Regions from separate parts of the Bacillus sp. MBGLi79 genome, predicted to be linked through region 1. Evidence: a T-box and tRNA genes for the amino acid it is inferred to sense, from the RefSeq annotation. Region 1 holds a T-box; the other holds one or more tRNA genes.
The links. A T-box is a leader RNA that pairs with one kind of tRNA and senses whether it is charged. The one in region 1 lies ahead of tyrS (tyrosine--tRNA ligase), so its partner is inferred to be a tRNA-Tyr.

Region 1 (6,244 bases):
GTCATCACAATATAGTTTTCCATTTGTTCATCCATCATGCTGACGGCCAGAAGGGTCTTTCCGACAGCGCATCCCCGATAGTCCGGCGCTACTTCGATGGCTCCGAGCTCAAGCAAATCCTCCATATTTCCTTCAGACCATCTTTCGAGCGGGTCAGGATATAAATACGTGACATAGCCGACAATGGTTCGGCCGTCTCTGGCAATAATAATGCGCCCTTCTGGAAGGCCTGCAATATCGACTAGCGCTTCATGCTGCTCGCGAGGCGGGCGAAATGCGGTTAAATCTTTATGAAACTCATAACCTGCCAAATCCTCTGGAGAGACAGGCCCTTCTATCTGTAAAGAGCCGGTTGCTGTTTTGATGTTTGCTGAATGGTATGTTTTATGATGTTCCACTAATTCACCGTCCCATCAATTCTTATAAAAATACATGCCTTCTTTAAGAATACCAAAATATAAAGCGTTTTCAACATGGTTTATATTTTAAAAATTGAGAAGAATATGAATTTATACTATAATAATTGTGACAACTTCAGCAAAGGGGGATGTTTGGGCATGAATTTGAAAGCGTTACCAGCAATAGAGGGGGATCATAACTTAAAAAACTATGAAGAAACGTACCGGCATTTTGATTGGGCCGAGGCAGAGAAACATTTCTCTTGGCATGAGACAGGGAAACTGAATGCGGCGTATGAAGCGATTGACCGCCATGCCGAATCGTTTCGAAAAAACAAAGTAGCACTTTATTATAAAGACGCAAAACGGGATGAAAAATACACATTTAAAGAAATGAAGGAAGAATCAAACAGAGCCGGGAATGTGCTGAGACGGTATGGAAATGTGGAAAAAGGGGACCGCGTTTTTATTTTTATGCCGAGATCACCCGAGCTTTATTTTATTATGCTTGGCGCTATCAAAATTGGCGCCATCGCCGGGCCGCTGTTCGAAGCATTTATGGAGGGAGCGGTGAAGGACCGGCTTGAAAACAGTGAGGCAAAGGTTGTTGTCACAACGCCTGAGCTGCTGGAGAGGATACCGGCAGACAAACTGCCTCACTTGCAGCATATATTCGTAGTCGGCGGAGAGGCTGAGAACGGCACAAACCTCATCAATTATGATGAAGCAGCGAAACAGGAGAGCACAAGACTGGATATCGAATGGATGGATAAAAAAGATGGTTTTCTGCTTCACTATACATCAGGTTCCACTGGAACGCCAAAGGGCGTACTGCATGTCCATGAAGCGATGATTCAGCAATACCAAACAGGAAAGTGGGTCCTTGATTTAAAGGAAGAAGACATTTATTGGTGCACAGCTGATCCAGGCTGGGTGACAGGTACGGTATACGGCATTTTTGCACCGTGGCTGAACGGGGTGACAAATGTCATCGTCGGCGGACGTTTCAGCCCGGAAAGCTGGTATGGAACGATTGAACAGCTTGGCGTCAATGTCTGGTACAGCGCGCCGACCGCTTTTCGGATGCTGATGGGAGCGGGAGATGAAATGGCTGCGAAATATGATCTAACCTCACTCCGGCATGTACTCAGTGTTGGTGAGCCGCTAAATCCGGAGGTCATCAGATGGGGACACAAAGTTTTTAACAAACGAATCCATGATACATGGTGGATGACCGAAACGGGCAGTCAGCTCATCTGCAATTATCCTTGCATGGATATTAAACCCGGTTCGATGGGTAAGCCGATTCCGGGAGTGGAGGCTGCGATCGTTGACAATCAAGGAAATGAGCTTCCGCCATACCGAATGGGCAATCTCGCTATCAAAAAGGGCTGGCCTTCCATGATGCATACCATTTGGAATAACCCTGAAAAGTATGAATCGTATTTCATGCCGGGCGGCTGGTATGTGTCTGGTGATTCTGCTTACATGGATGAAGAAGGATACTTCTGGTTCCAAGGCAGAGTAGATGACGTCATCATGACCTCCGGTGAGCGCGTAGGCCCATTTGAAGTGGAGAGCAAGCTTGTCGAACACCCGGCTATTGCAGAAGCAGGTGTAATCGGAAAGCCTGATCCGGTACGGGGAGAAATCATTAAAGCCTTTATTGCACTCAGGGAAGGATTTGAGCCGTCTGACAAACTGAAAGAAGAGATCCGCCTATTTGTAAAGCAGGGTCTTGCAGCCCATGCGGCTCCGCGTGAGATTGAATTTAAAGATAAGCTTCCGAAAACCCGAAGCGGAAAGATCATGAGACGCGTGCTGAAGGCATGGGAGCTTAATCTCCCAGCCGGTGATCTGTCAACGATGGAGGATTAAAAGGCGGCGTTGACACGGGATTTTATTTATGTTAAAAATGATATAGCTTCATATGAAAAGGTAAAGATTGAGACAAGTAGAATATCCTTACGTTCCAGAGAGCTGATGGCCGGTGAAAATCAGCACAGACGGATATATCGAATACACTCATGAACCGCTTTTGCAAACAAAGCCGGCCAGGCTTTCAGTAGTGAAAGAACGGACCTGATCCGTTATCAGGCAAAGTGATAAGACGAATGTTTTGCATTCTCTTATTAGTAGGGTGGTACCGCGATAATCAATCGTCCCTTCGTGTAAACGAAGGGGCGTTTTTTATTTTAATCAAAAAAGGAGCTTTATCTTATGACAAACTTACTTGAAGATTTATCCTTCCGCGGATTGATTCAGCAAATGACAGATGAAGAGGGATTAAATAAACAGCTGAATGAAGAAAAGATCCGCTTGTACTCAGGTTTTGATCCGACAGCAGACAGCTTGCATATCGGACACTTGCTGCCTATTTTAACACTTCGCCGTTTTCAGCTTGCAGGGCATCATCCGATTGCACTTGTGGGCGGCGCTACGGGCCTCATAGGTGATCCAAGCGGAAAAAAAGCAGAGCGTACTTTAAACACTGCTGACATCGTTTCCGAATGGTCCCAAAAAATCAAAAACCAGCTGTCCAGATTTCTAGATTTTGACGCAGCAGAAAACCCAGCTGTCATCGCAAACAACTTTGACTGGATCGGCAAAATGAATGTGATCGATTTCCTTCGTGATGTCGGTAAAAATTTCGGCATCAATTACATGCTGGCAAAAGACACGGTCAGCTCAAGAATCGAATCCGGCATCTCGTATACGGAATTCAGCTACATGATTCTTCAATCTTATGATTTCTTAAATCTTTACAGAGACAAAAACTGTAAACTGCAAATCGGCGGTAGCGATCAGTGGGGCAACATCACAGCGGGTCTTGAACTGATCAGAAAATCAGAAGAAGAAGGAGCAAAAGCGTTCGGCCTTACGATTCCGCTTGTCACAAAAGCAGACGGCACGAAGTTCGGAAAAACGGAAGGCGGCGCGATCTGGCTTGATAAGGAAAAAACATCACCATATGAATTCTATCAATTCTGGATCAACACAGATGACCGTGATGTTATCAAATACTTGAAATACTTTACGTTCCTATCAAAAGAGGAAATTGAAGCATACGCTGAAAAAACAGAAACAGCGCCGGAAAAACGTGAAGCGCAAAAACGCCTGGCAGAAGAAGTGACATCGCTTGTTCACGGACGCGAGGCGCTGGAGCAAGCCATCAACATCTCCCAAGCGCTGTTCAGCGGCAATATTAAAGAGCTTTCCGCTCAAGACGTAAAGGTAGGCTTTAAAGATGTTCCTTCTATGGAAGTTGACAGCAGCCAAGAGCTTTCACTTGTAGATGTGTTGGTGCAATCTAAATTATCTCCTTCTAAACGTCAAGCGCGTGAAGACATCCAAAACGGAGCTGTTTACATTAACGGCGAACGCCAGACAGAAATAAATTATACCCTATCGGCTGAAGACCGCATCGAAAATCAATTTACTGTTCTGCGCCGCGGGAAGAAAAAATACTTCCTTGTGACATATAAATAAGAAAAAGATCCTTTGCCACTGAAGGCAAAGGATCTTTTTGTTTACCGCATAGGAATGAAAGGAAAAGAGTATATTAGATAGGGCAAACACGATCAACCACATCACCTTTTAAAAGAAAGGAGCGCTAAAGCGTGAATCTCATGTGCACGATTGCTAAAGAACGGATACAGCGGGATTATTGGGAGCGGCAGGCGCAAGATAGTGTTGGCCAGCAAGAGGCGAAAGACGAAACAGACGATAAAAAAACCCCAACCGCATAGCGGCAGGGGTTTTTAAAACGATTAACGAGAGTAGAACTCAACGATAAGCGCTTCGTTAATTTCCGGAGCAAGTTCAGAACGCTCAGGAAGACGAGTGAAAGTACCTTCAAGCTTTTCAGCGTCGAAAGTAAGGTATTCAGGAACGAAGTTGTTCACTTCAACAGATTCTTTGATGATAGAAAGGTTTCTTGATTTTTCGCGAACACCGATTGTTTGACCAGGCTTTACTTGGTAAGACGGGATGTCAACGCGGCTTCCGTCTACAAGAATGTGACCGTGGTTAACCAATTGGCGAGCTTGACGGCGAGTACGTGCTAAACCTAGCTTGTACACAACGTTATCAAGACGAGAATCTAAAAGAACCATGAAGTTTTCACCGTGTTTACCAGCTAGTTTGCCAGCTTTGTCAAACAAAGTGCGGAATTGGCGTTCGTTTACACCGTACATGTGACGAAGCTTTTGCTTTTCTTGCAATTGCAAACCGTATTCTGATAATTTTTTACGTTGTCCTGGGCCGTGTGGACCTGGAGCGTAAGGGCGTTTTTCTAATTCTTTTCCTGTACCGCTAAGAGAGATTCCTAGACGGCGGGACAGTTTCCAAGATGGACCTGTATAGCGAGCCATAATGTGACTCCTCCTTTGGTTTTATTTTTGTGGAAAATAAAAACCGTCTGCTCTATTCGACCATGCACATTTTGTTTTCATGTATCCTCGCTCCAGCAGCAGAGAGTTACACGATACACCTTATGGATAAGGAACAAAATGAAAACATAGAAGCTGAACAAAAAGGCTGCAATATTTCACACAAAGGTCATTATATAATTTATTTGTTTTGAAGTCAACCATTCCTCCATTATTGCTTCACCGTTTATGATATAATAAACAAAAATTAGTGGTAAACTTTTAGGTGATAAAAACATGGTAGAACAAACTAAAGATCAATTATCCGCCTTTCATTATCATATGCTCGATTTTTTATTAACCAAATCGGAAAAAGTCACATTCACCGACTCTTTCATATGGCTGACTTCGGCTATTCAAACCTATTTTTCAACCTTTTGTGTTTCGCTTACACCGTCATCATCAGACTTTGTGACAAAACTGGCAGATGGTGAAGTCCGTTTTTCCGTTTCAAAAATAAACGCTTCATCTTATCTGATTGAGGACGGCTCCGGCAGGCGTTTCCATCTTGCATGCAGGCAGGATGAAGAGATTCCTGAAGGGCTTCCGGATGTAGTTGCTTCATTTTTAAACCAGTCGATGAAACAAGAAACACTCTATAACAAAACGATCTACCAAAAAAAAATATACAAAATGACAGAGCTGTTCCATTCACTGCTTGATCAGACAGATGTGCTGAAGCAGCTTTTAGAAAGCTTGACAAGCACATTTTCTCTTTTTGAGTTTTCTTTATTTATATCGCACGATCAAGACCAATGTTTAGGGGTTCCTGCAAAAGAGCTGTATATGGAAGGGGAAAAATCCGATTCCTTTGCGCTCAAAGTGTATTTGTCCGGAGACATTTTGCGGAAAAATGAATCTGTCGCCTATATTCCGATCAAAGGACAGCAGGGCACATACGGGGTGTTGAAGGCTGAGGGAACGGGTGACAGCTTTCTTACTGATGCCTGCCTTGATGAAATGTCGCTGTTAGCAAACGCGGCGGGAAAAGCGTTTGAAAATGCCCAGCTCTACGAACAATCCAAAGCAAGCATCGCAAATTTGGAATTGATCAATGAAACATCACGCCGCTTGAATCAGCGGCTGACACTGACTGATACAATGAATGATCTGGCTGTGAGAATGGCAGAATCGTTTCAGGCAGAAGAAGTGGGATTTTTTCATATCGACCATTTTGAAAATCTAGCATTGCTCCCAGGAAGCACAGCATTTTTTAAAGAACAGAAGCCATCAGACTTTTATAATGAGCTGAAAGAAAAGCTGTATGAAGGTGAAAAAGGGGTTTTCATCGGGAATGGCCAGTCTGTTTTTGGGCAGGCGGGGTACGGCTCGCTGATGGCTGCCCCGATGATTCAAAACGACCGTCTTTTAGGCTTTGCGGTTTTATTGAAACAAGAGCTGTACGCTTTTACATTT
Region 2 (6,244 bases), 1.8 Mb from region 1:
GGATGTCAGCTTGATTTTGGCGTTTTTCTGCCCCAAGGACCAGGTTACATTCTGAGGTCCGTTTACTTCAAGCTTCACGCTATGCTCCCCGTCCTCTAAATCTGAAACATTCACATACAATTCGATATCCGATTTTTTCAGTTTTTTTATATTCGCAGGAGAGCCTTTAGCCGTTATGTCTATCGCTTGTGATTCAGGATCAAGAAATTCAATGTTTTGTGAACTGCTCAGCCCTACAGTCTTGATAGAGACATTCTCAAACTTCTGATCCGCTTCACTATCGACTTCTATATGCAAAGTCACCTTTGACGGCGAGATTTTTTTGACGCCGTCAGGAAGCGGAATATCTGCCTCGATATCGGAATCCTTGTTAATTTTGCTTAAATCTAAGCTGACGCCATCAATAAATTCAAGAGAATCCAACACATCCTGTGAGCCGTAAACCGTTACCTCACTGGGGCTGGATTCAATTTTCGCTATGCTGACACCGTCAGGAAGGCTTCCTGTCCGTTCAATTTTAAAGGGCACTTTTTTACTTGGGCTTGTCACCGGAACGGTAATCTTGATGACCGAGGGCTCAACGTCGACAGGAAGCGCGTTTCCGTCTTTATCATAGACAGTCACTTTCGCTTCCTTTTCAATCGTTTCATCTGCGTTTTCCAAATTCACTGAAGCTTTGACAAGAGAAATATTATCGATCACATTTTTAGATCCGGTAATCTGCACATTTTTCGGACTGACAATCGGCTGCTCCGGAGAATAGCCTTTTTTCATCTTGCTTTTATTGTAGTACTCCACCTCTACAGGAAAGCTTTTGGTCGTCCGTTCCTGTATGGTCACTGTCGTAACAGACGGATTAATTGAGATTGTCAGCCCATCCGACACATTTTTGGCCTTAAGCTCAACCTTATGTGTGCCGGTTTTCAAATGTTCCATATCGGCGTATATTTCAAAGTTCTTGGTCTGCCTAGCCTTTTTCACGGCACTTGTCGAGCCTTTTATCGTGACATTAACCGTTTGCGGAACACCTGTCACGACGTAATTTTCATCATCATAATACGCTTTAACCGGAATATCGGTCAGAGTTGCTTCATCAGTTGTTGATGTCGGAAAGAAAGATTCACCCGGTTTTTTCGGAGTCGGTGCTTGGTTGCTGTTAACAGCCACATAAAGCAAGAGCGCGAAAAGCAGAGCAATGATTTTCACAGCCCAGCGGTTGTTTAAGAATTTATCCATTTTTCTTGCCCCTCCAATACCAGCGGATAGAAGAAGTGTCTCTGGTGTTTTTCTTAAACTCGGCTTCAAGCATTTCTTTCAGCGCTTCTTCTGTCAGCTCTCTGTGAAGGTCGCCGTTCTTTGCCACACTGACGCCGCCGGTCTCTTCAGACACAATAATCGTCAAACTGTCTGTTACTTCACTGATGCCGACAGCCGCTCTGTGCCGCGTGCCCAATTCTTTTGAAATAAACGGGCTTTCAGAAAGCGGCAAATAACAGGCGGCCGCGGCAATTTCATTATTCTTCATAATCACCGCACCGTCATGAAGCGGGGTGTTTGGGATAAAAATATTAATCAGCAGCTCAGAGCTGACTTTGGCATTCAGTGGTATGCCGGTCTCAATATAATCCCCCATTCCAGTATCCCGCTCAATGGTCAGCAGGGCGCCTATACGACGTTTCGCCATATAATTGATCGCTTTTGTGATGGCCTCAATCGTTTTCTGCTGCGCTTCTTCTACAGGCGTGCCGCTCCTTGAAAAAAAGCGGCCGCGGCCTAGCTGTTCAAGCGCTCTTCTCAGCTCAGGCTGAAAGATAATAATAATTGCTAAAAATCCCCATGTTATCGCTTGGTCCATCAGCCACTGAAGTGTGCTGAGGCCCAAATATTGGCTGGCCATACGAACAAGCACGATGACTACAATTCCTTTTAACAGCTGAACCGCTTTCGTGCCGCGTATCACCATAATCAATTTATATATCACATACCAAACAAGGAGAATATCAACGGCATTGCCGAGGTACTGCAAAAAAGGGATATCCTCAAAAGCCATTTCCTCGTCCTCCAAGATTTCAGTCATTTCGTATTTTGTGTTTTACGTGTTACGCATATGTACTTTACATAGCGAGCCCATTATACCACATATCGATTTAGCAAGTGAAATGTGTCAGCCGCTCAGCCCGCAAAAAAAGAGCAAAGCGGCTAACGCGCTTTACTCTTCTCCGTTCGGATTGAATGCATTGAGTACACTTTTCCCCGCAGACTTCATCTTGTACCATGTCCAGTCGAATAATTGATTGATTTCTTCAATTTGACCGGTGACTTGTCCAGCAGAGGCCATATACTTTTCGCCGTTCACGACGGTTACATCCCCGTCTATTTTGCCTTTAATAATCAGCTTGCCGTTTTTGACAGTGACATCACCTTTAACCGTCTCACCTTCCGGCACGGTCACAGTATGATTATGAACCACAAGATTCGGCTGCTTGGACACGCTGAAATTGTGGTCATTATGCCAGCTGTTAAAAAAACCTCCGCCCATCAAAATGATGAATACCGCAGCAGCTGCGATAACGGGATGGCTTCTGAACCATCTTTTCACAGAAGCTCTTTTCTTCTCCTTAGGCAATTTTGCCATGACATTAGCGGTAAAATCCGCGGGGGCTTCGACATGCGATGTGCTCCGTACGAGCGCTATAGATTTCTCCATCTCGTAAAAATGCTTTCTGCATGTCTCGCATGTCTCCAGATGTTCATTTAATACGTGTTCATCTTTTGGAAGGATATCTCCATCAAGATGCATATGCATAAGCTGCACAATTTGTTCAGGACAGCTCATTTCATCACCCCACTTAAAGATCCCTTAATTGTTTTCTAAGAGCCTCTCTGCCTCTGTGAATCCGCGTTTTCACAGTCCCCACAGGAATGTTTAGAATCTCCCCGATTTCAATTAATGAGAGTTCGTCAATATACTTTAATACGATGACTGTTCTGTATTTGTCAGGAAGCTTTAAAATTTTCTGCTGAATCGTGTTTGAGAGCTCCAGCGACACAACTGCATCTTCAGGCAAAACACCATCTGCGGCGATTTGGGAATACATGGTCAAGCCTTCTGTACCAGCCACCTCTGCATCGAGGTAATAATCCGGCTTCTTTTTGCGAATGCGGTCAATGGTCAAATTGGTCGCGATTCGATAAAGCCAAGTTGAAAATTTCCGGTTAATATCAAAACTGTCGATATTAACGTACGCTCTGATGAAAGCCTCCTGTGCAATATCCTCCGCCTCATGCACATTGCCAAGCATACGGTAGCAAAGCTGATAAATTTTATCTTTGTAAATATCTACGATGTCCGCAAATGCATCCTGGTCGCCTTTTTTGACTTGTTTAATTCTTTTTTTAATCATCATTTCCATATTTATCTAACCTCTGCCTTCACCGGTCTGTATGTATACGAGCTTCGTTTCAAAAGGTTTCAATTTTTTTATAAAATAAGTTTATCAAATTTTTGGCAGGGTGTAGATGGTAATTCGTGAATAAACTACCTTAACATATTTTTAAAATTATTATACAGACTGAACAGTTAGAAGTTGGAATGAATTTTAAAAAAGAAAAAAGACACCTTTTGGTCAAAGGTGTCTGTGACTGGGCTAGCTGGATTCGAACCAACGCATGACGGAGTCAAAGTCCGTTGCCTTACCGCTTGGCTATAGCCCAATAATGGTGGAGGGGGGCAGATTCGAACTGCCGAACCCTGAGGGAGCGGATTTACAGTCCGCCGCGTTTAGCCACTTCGCTACCCCTCCACATTAAATTTAGAAAAACAGTGCCGGCAAGAGGACTTGAACCCCCAACCTACTGATTACAAGTCAGTTGCTCTACCAATTGAGCTACACCGGCAAGATGGTGGAGGATGACGGGCTCGAACCGCCGACCCTCTGCTTGTAAGGCAGATGCTCTCCCAGCTGAGCTAATCCTCCAAATGGTGACCCGTACGGGATTCGAACCCGTGTTACCGCCGTGAAAGGGCGGTGTCTTAACCGCTTGACCAACGGGCCGTTGTGTTCTCGTCGAGCTGACAAAAGTTATTATATACAGGTCACCCCCTGTTTGTAAAGAGAAAAATTAAATTTTTTATTTTCAAACTTTTTAACTCCTTTTTTAACTGAAAAAGCCTCCCAACTAAAGTCATTTATTTTATGATAGAGACAAGCAAAGCAAGAGAGGAGAAACCAATATGATTCTAGTCAGTTCCTGCCTTGGAGGCATTGAGTGCAGATATAACGGCTCTCACGCAGCGTCTGAGAAAATCAGAAAACTCGTCGCTAAAAATAGAGCAGTCATGGCTTGCCCTGAACTTCTTGGCGGCTTTTCAACCCCCCGTGAACCCGCAGAAATCATAGGAGGCACCGGCGAGGATGTCCTCAATGGAACCGCAAAAATCGTGACAGCTTCAGGAGAAGACGTCACAGAGCTATATATGGAAGGTGCCGCGAAAACATTGGCTTACGCAAAAGAAATCAACGCCACTGCCGTCATATTAAAAGAAAACAGTCCATCTTGCGGAAGCGGCTTTATCTATAACGGCACATTCTCTGGCAAAAAAATCCCCGGCAGCGGAGTAACCGCCGCACTGCTAAAACAAGCGGGCTACCGCGTCATTTCAGAAAACCAGCTAGACGACATATTGTAAGGAGGCCACCCCATGACTCAAGACATTTCTTTATCCTTCTATAAGCCTGAACACTTGCCCGAGCTTCAATCATTCACGCTCACCAACGATGACAAACGCTTTACCTCCCTCCCGAAAGAGGTGCTGTCTCAGGCTCTGGGCATACAGGACCGATACCCGGTTGTCATCTTAAAAGACGATCTTCCAGTCGGTTTTTTCATTTTACATGCATCAAAAGAAACGCTAGCTTCCTATTCTAACAATCCATTTGCTTTACTGCTCAGCTCCCTGTCTTTAAACGCTGTGCATCACGGAAAAGGGTACGCGAAAAAAGCCATGCTTTTGCTTCCCTCTTTTGTGAGCGGATACTTTCCATGGTGCGACGAAATCATCTTGGCCGTCAATCATCTGAACATACACGCAAAACACCTTTATATGAAATGCGGGTTCATTGATAAAGGACGGCGAAGAATCGGGCCGCTTGGAGAACAGTTGATCCTTCATCATTTCTTATAGTCTTGAGTGAAATAAAATTTCAAAAATGTAAAAACATAGTTGAAATATCATAACAGAAATGAATATACTGAATATTGAGATATATCATTTTAAAACAGGGGGCATCCTCATGTCAGAATCACTAAACCTTCATCATCTTACAACGGAATCACGCAATAGCCAAACGGTTGAAATCCACAAAGCAAACACTCTCGGCATCCTCAAAATGATCAACAACGAAGATATGAAAGTCGCTGCAGCCGTTCAGGAGGTTCTCCCCGACATCAAAACAGCTGTAGACTGCGCGTATGATTCATTTCAACATGGAGGCCGGCTCATATATACAGGCGCAGGCACAAGCGGCAGACTCGGCATCATGGATGCTGTTGAATGTCCTCCCACTTACAGCGTAAGTCCTGATCAGGTCATCGGAATCATGGCTGGAGGCCCCGAAGCCTTTTTACAGGCAGCAGAGGGCATTGAAGACAGTGAAAAAGCAGGAGCTGAGGATTTAAGAAACATACAGCTCACGTCAAATGACACCGTCATTGCCATCGCAGCAAGCGGCCGTACACCTTACGCCGCAGGCGCCCTAAGATACGCCCGCGAAGTCGGAGCGCACACCATCGCCCTTACTTGCAATGAAAATTCCGTCATCAGCAAGGATGCGGACCACAGCATTGAGGTTGTCGTCGGACCTGAGGCCATTACAGGATCAACACGTATGAAAGCTGCAACCGCTCATAAAATGATTCTAAACATGATATCTACCGCTGTAATGGTAAAAATCGGCAAGGTCTACGAAAACTTGATGGTAGACGTCAACGTCAGCAACAAAAAACTAAAAGAACGCGCCATCAGCATCATCCAAATCCTTACAAACGTTTCATACGAAACAGCCAGGAAAACCCTGGAACAAGCCGATCATCACGTCAAAACAGCAATCGTTATGCTCAAAACCAGCACAGATCAGAAACAAGCAAAGACATTACTCGATGAAGCAAACGGTTTCATTGATAAAGCAATCGAAAATTACCATTCATGATAAGGAGAGAACTAGAATGGCAACAGGCGGTTTAG

Region 2: it encodes a tRNA-Tyr, which carries the amino acid that the T-box ahead of tyrS (tyrosine--tRNA ligase) is inferred to sense. The anticodon was not compared.

The regions. Positions count from the first base shown of each region.
Region 1 covers NZ_CP026521.1:3,285,620-3,291,863, reverse strand. The annotation lists gene acuA (acetoin utilization protein acetyltransferase AcuA) at 1-398, opposite strand, end outside; gene acsA (acetate--CoA ligase) at 558-2,276, shown strand; T-box leader at 2,331-2,568, shown strand; gene tyrS (tyrosine--tRNA ligase) at 2,619-3,887, shown strand; gene C1T29_RS24995 (small protein SR7P) at 4,019-4,147, shown strand; gene rpsD (30S ribosomal protein S4) at 4,169-4,771, opposite strand; gene C1T29_RS16715 (diguanylate cyclase domain-containing protein) at 5,066-6,244, shown strand, end outside.
Region 2 covers NZ_CP026521.1:231,469-237,712, reverse strand. The annotation lists gene cdaR (CdaA regulatory protein CdaR) at 1-1,236, opposite strand, end outside; gene cdaA (diadenylate cyclase CdaA) at 1,229-2,050, opposite strand; gene rsiW (anti-sigma-W factor RsiW) at 2,210-2,836, opposite strand; gene sigW (RNA polymerase sigma factor SigW) at 2,850-3,413, opposite strand; tRNA gene C1T29_RS01360 (tRNA-Gln) at 3,643-3,714, opposite strand; tRNA gene C1T29_RS01355 (tRNA-Tyr) at 3,719-3,803, opposite strand; tRNA gene C1T29_RS01350 (tRNA-Thr) at 3,825-3,897, opposite strand; tRNA gene C1T29_RS01345 (tRNA-Val) at 3,902-3,977, opposite strand; tRNA gene C1T29_RS01340 (tRNA-Glu) at 3,981-4,055, opposite strand; gene C1T29_RS01335 (2-thiouracil desulfurase family protein) at 4,235-4,690, shown strand; gene C1T29_RS01330 (GNAT family N-acetyltransferase) at 4,703-5,185, shown strand; gene murQ (N-acetylmuramic acid 6-phosphate etherase) at 5,295-6,209, shown strand; gene C1T29_RS01320 (MurR/RpiR family transcriptional regulator) at 6,226-6,244, shown strand, end outside.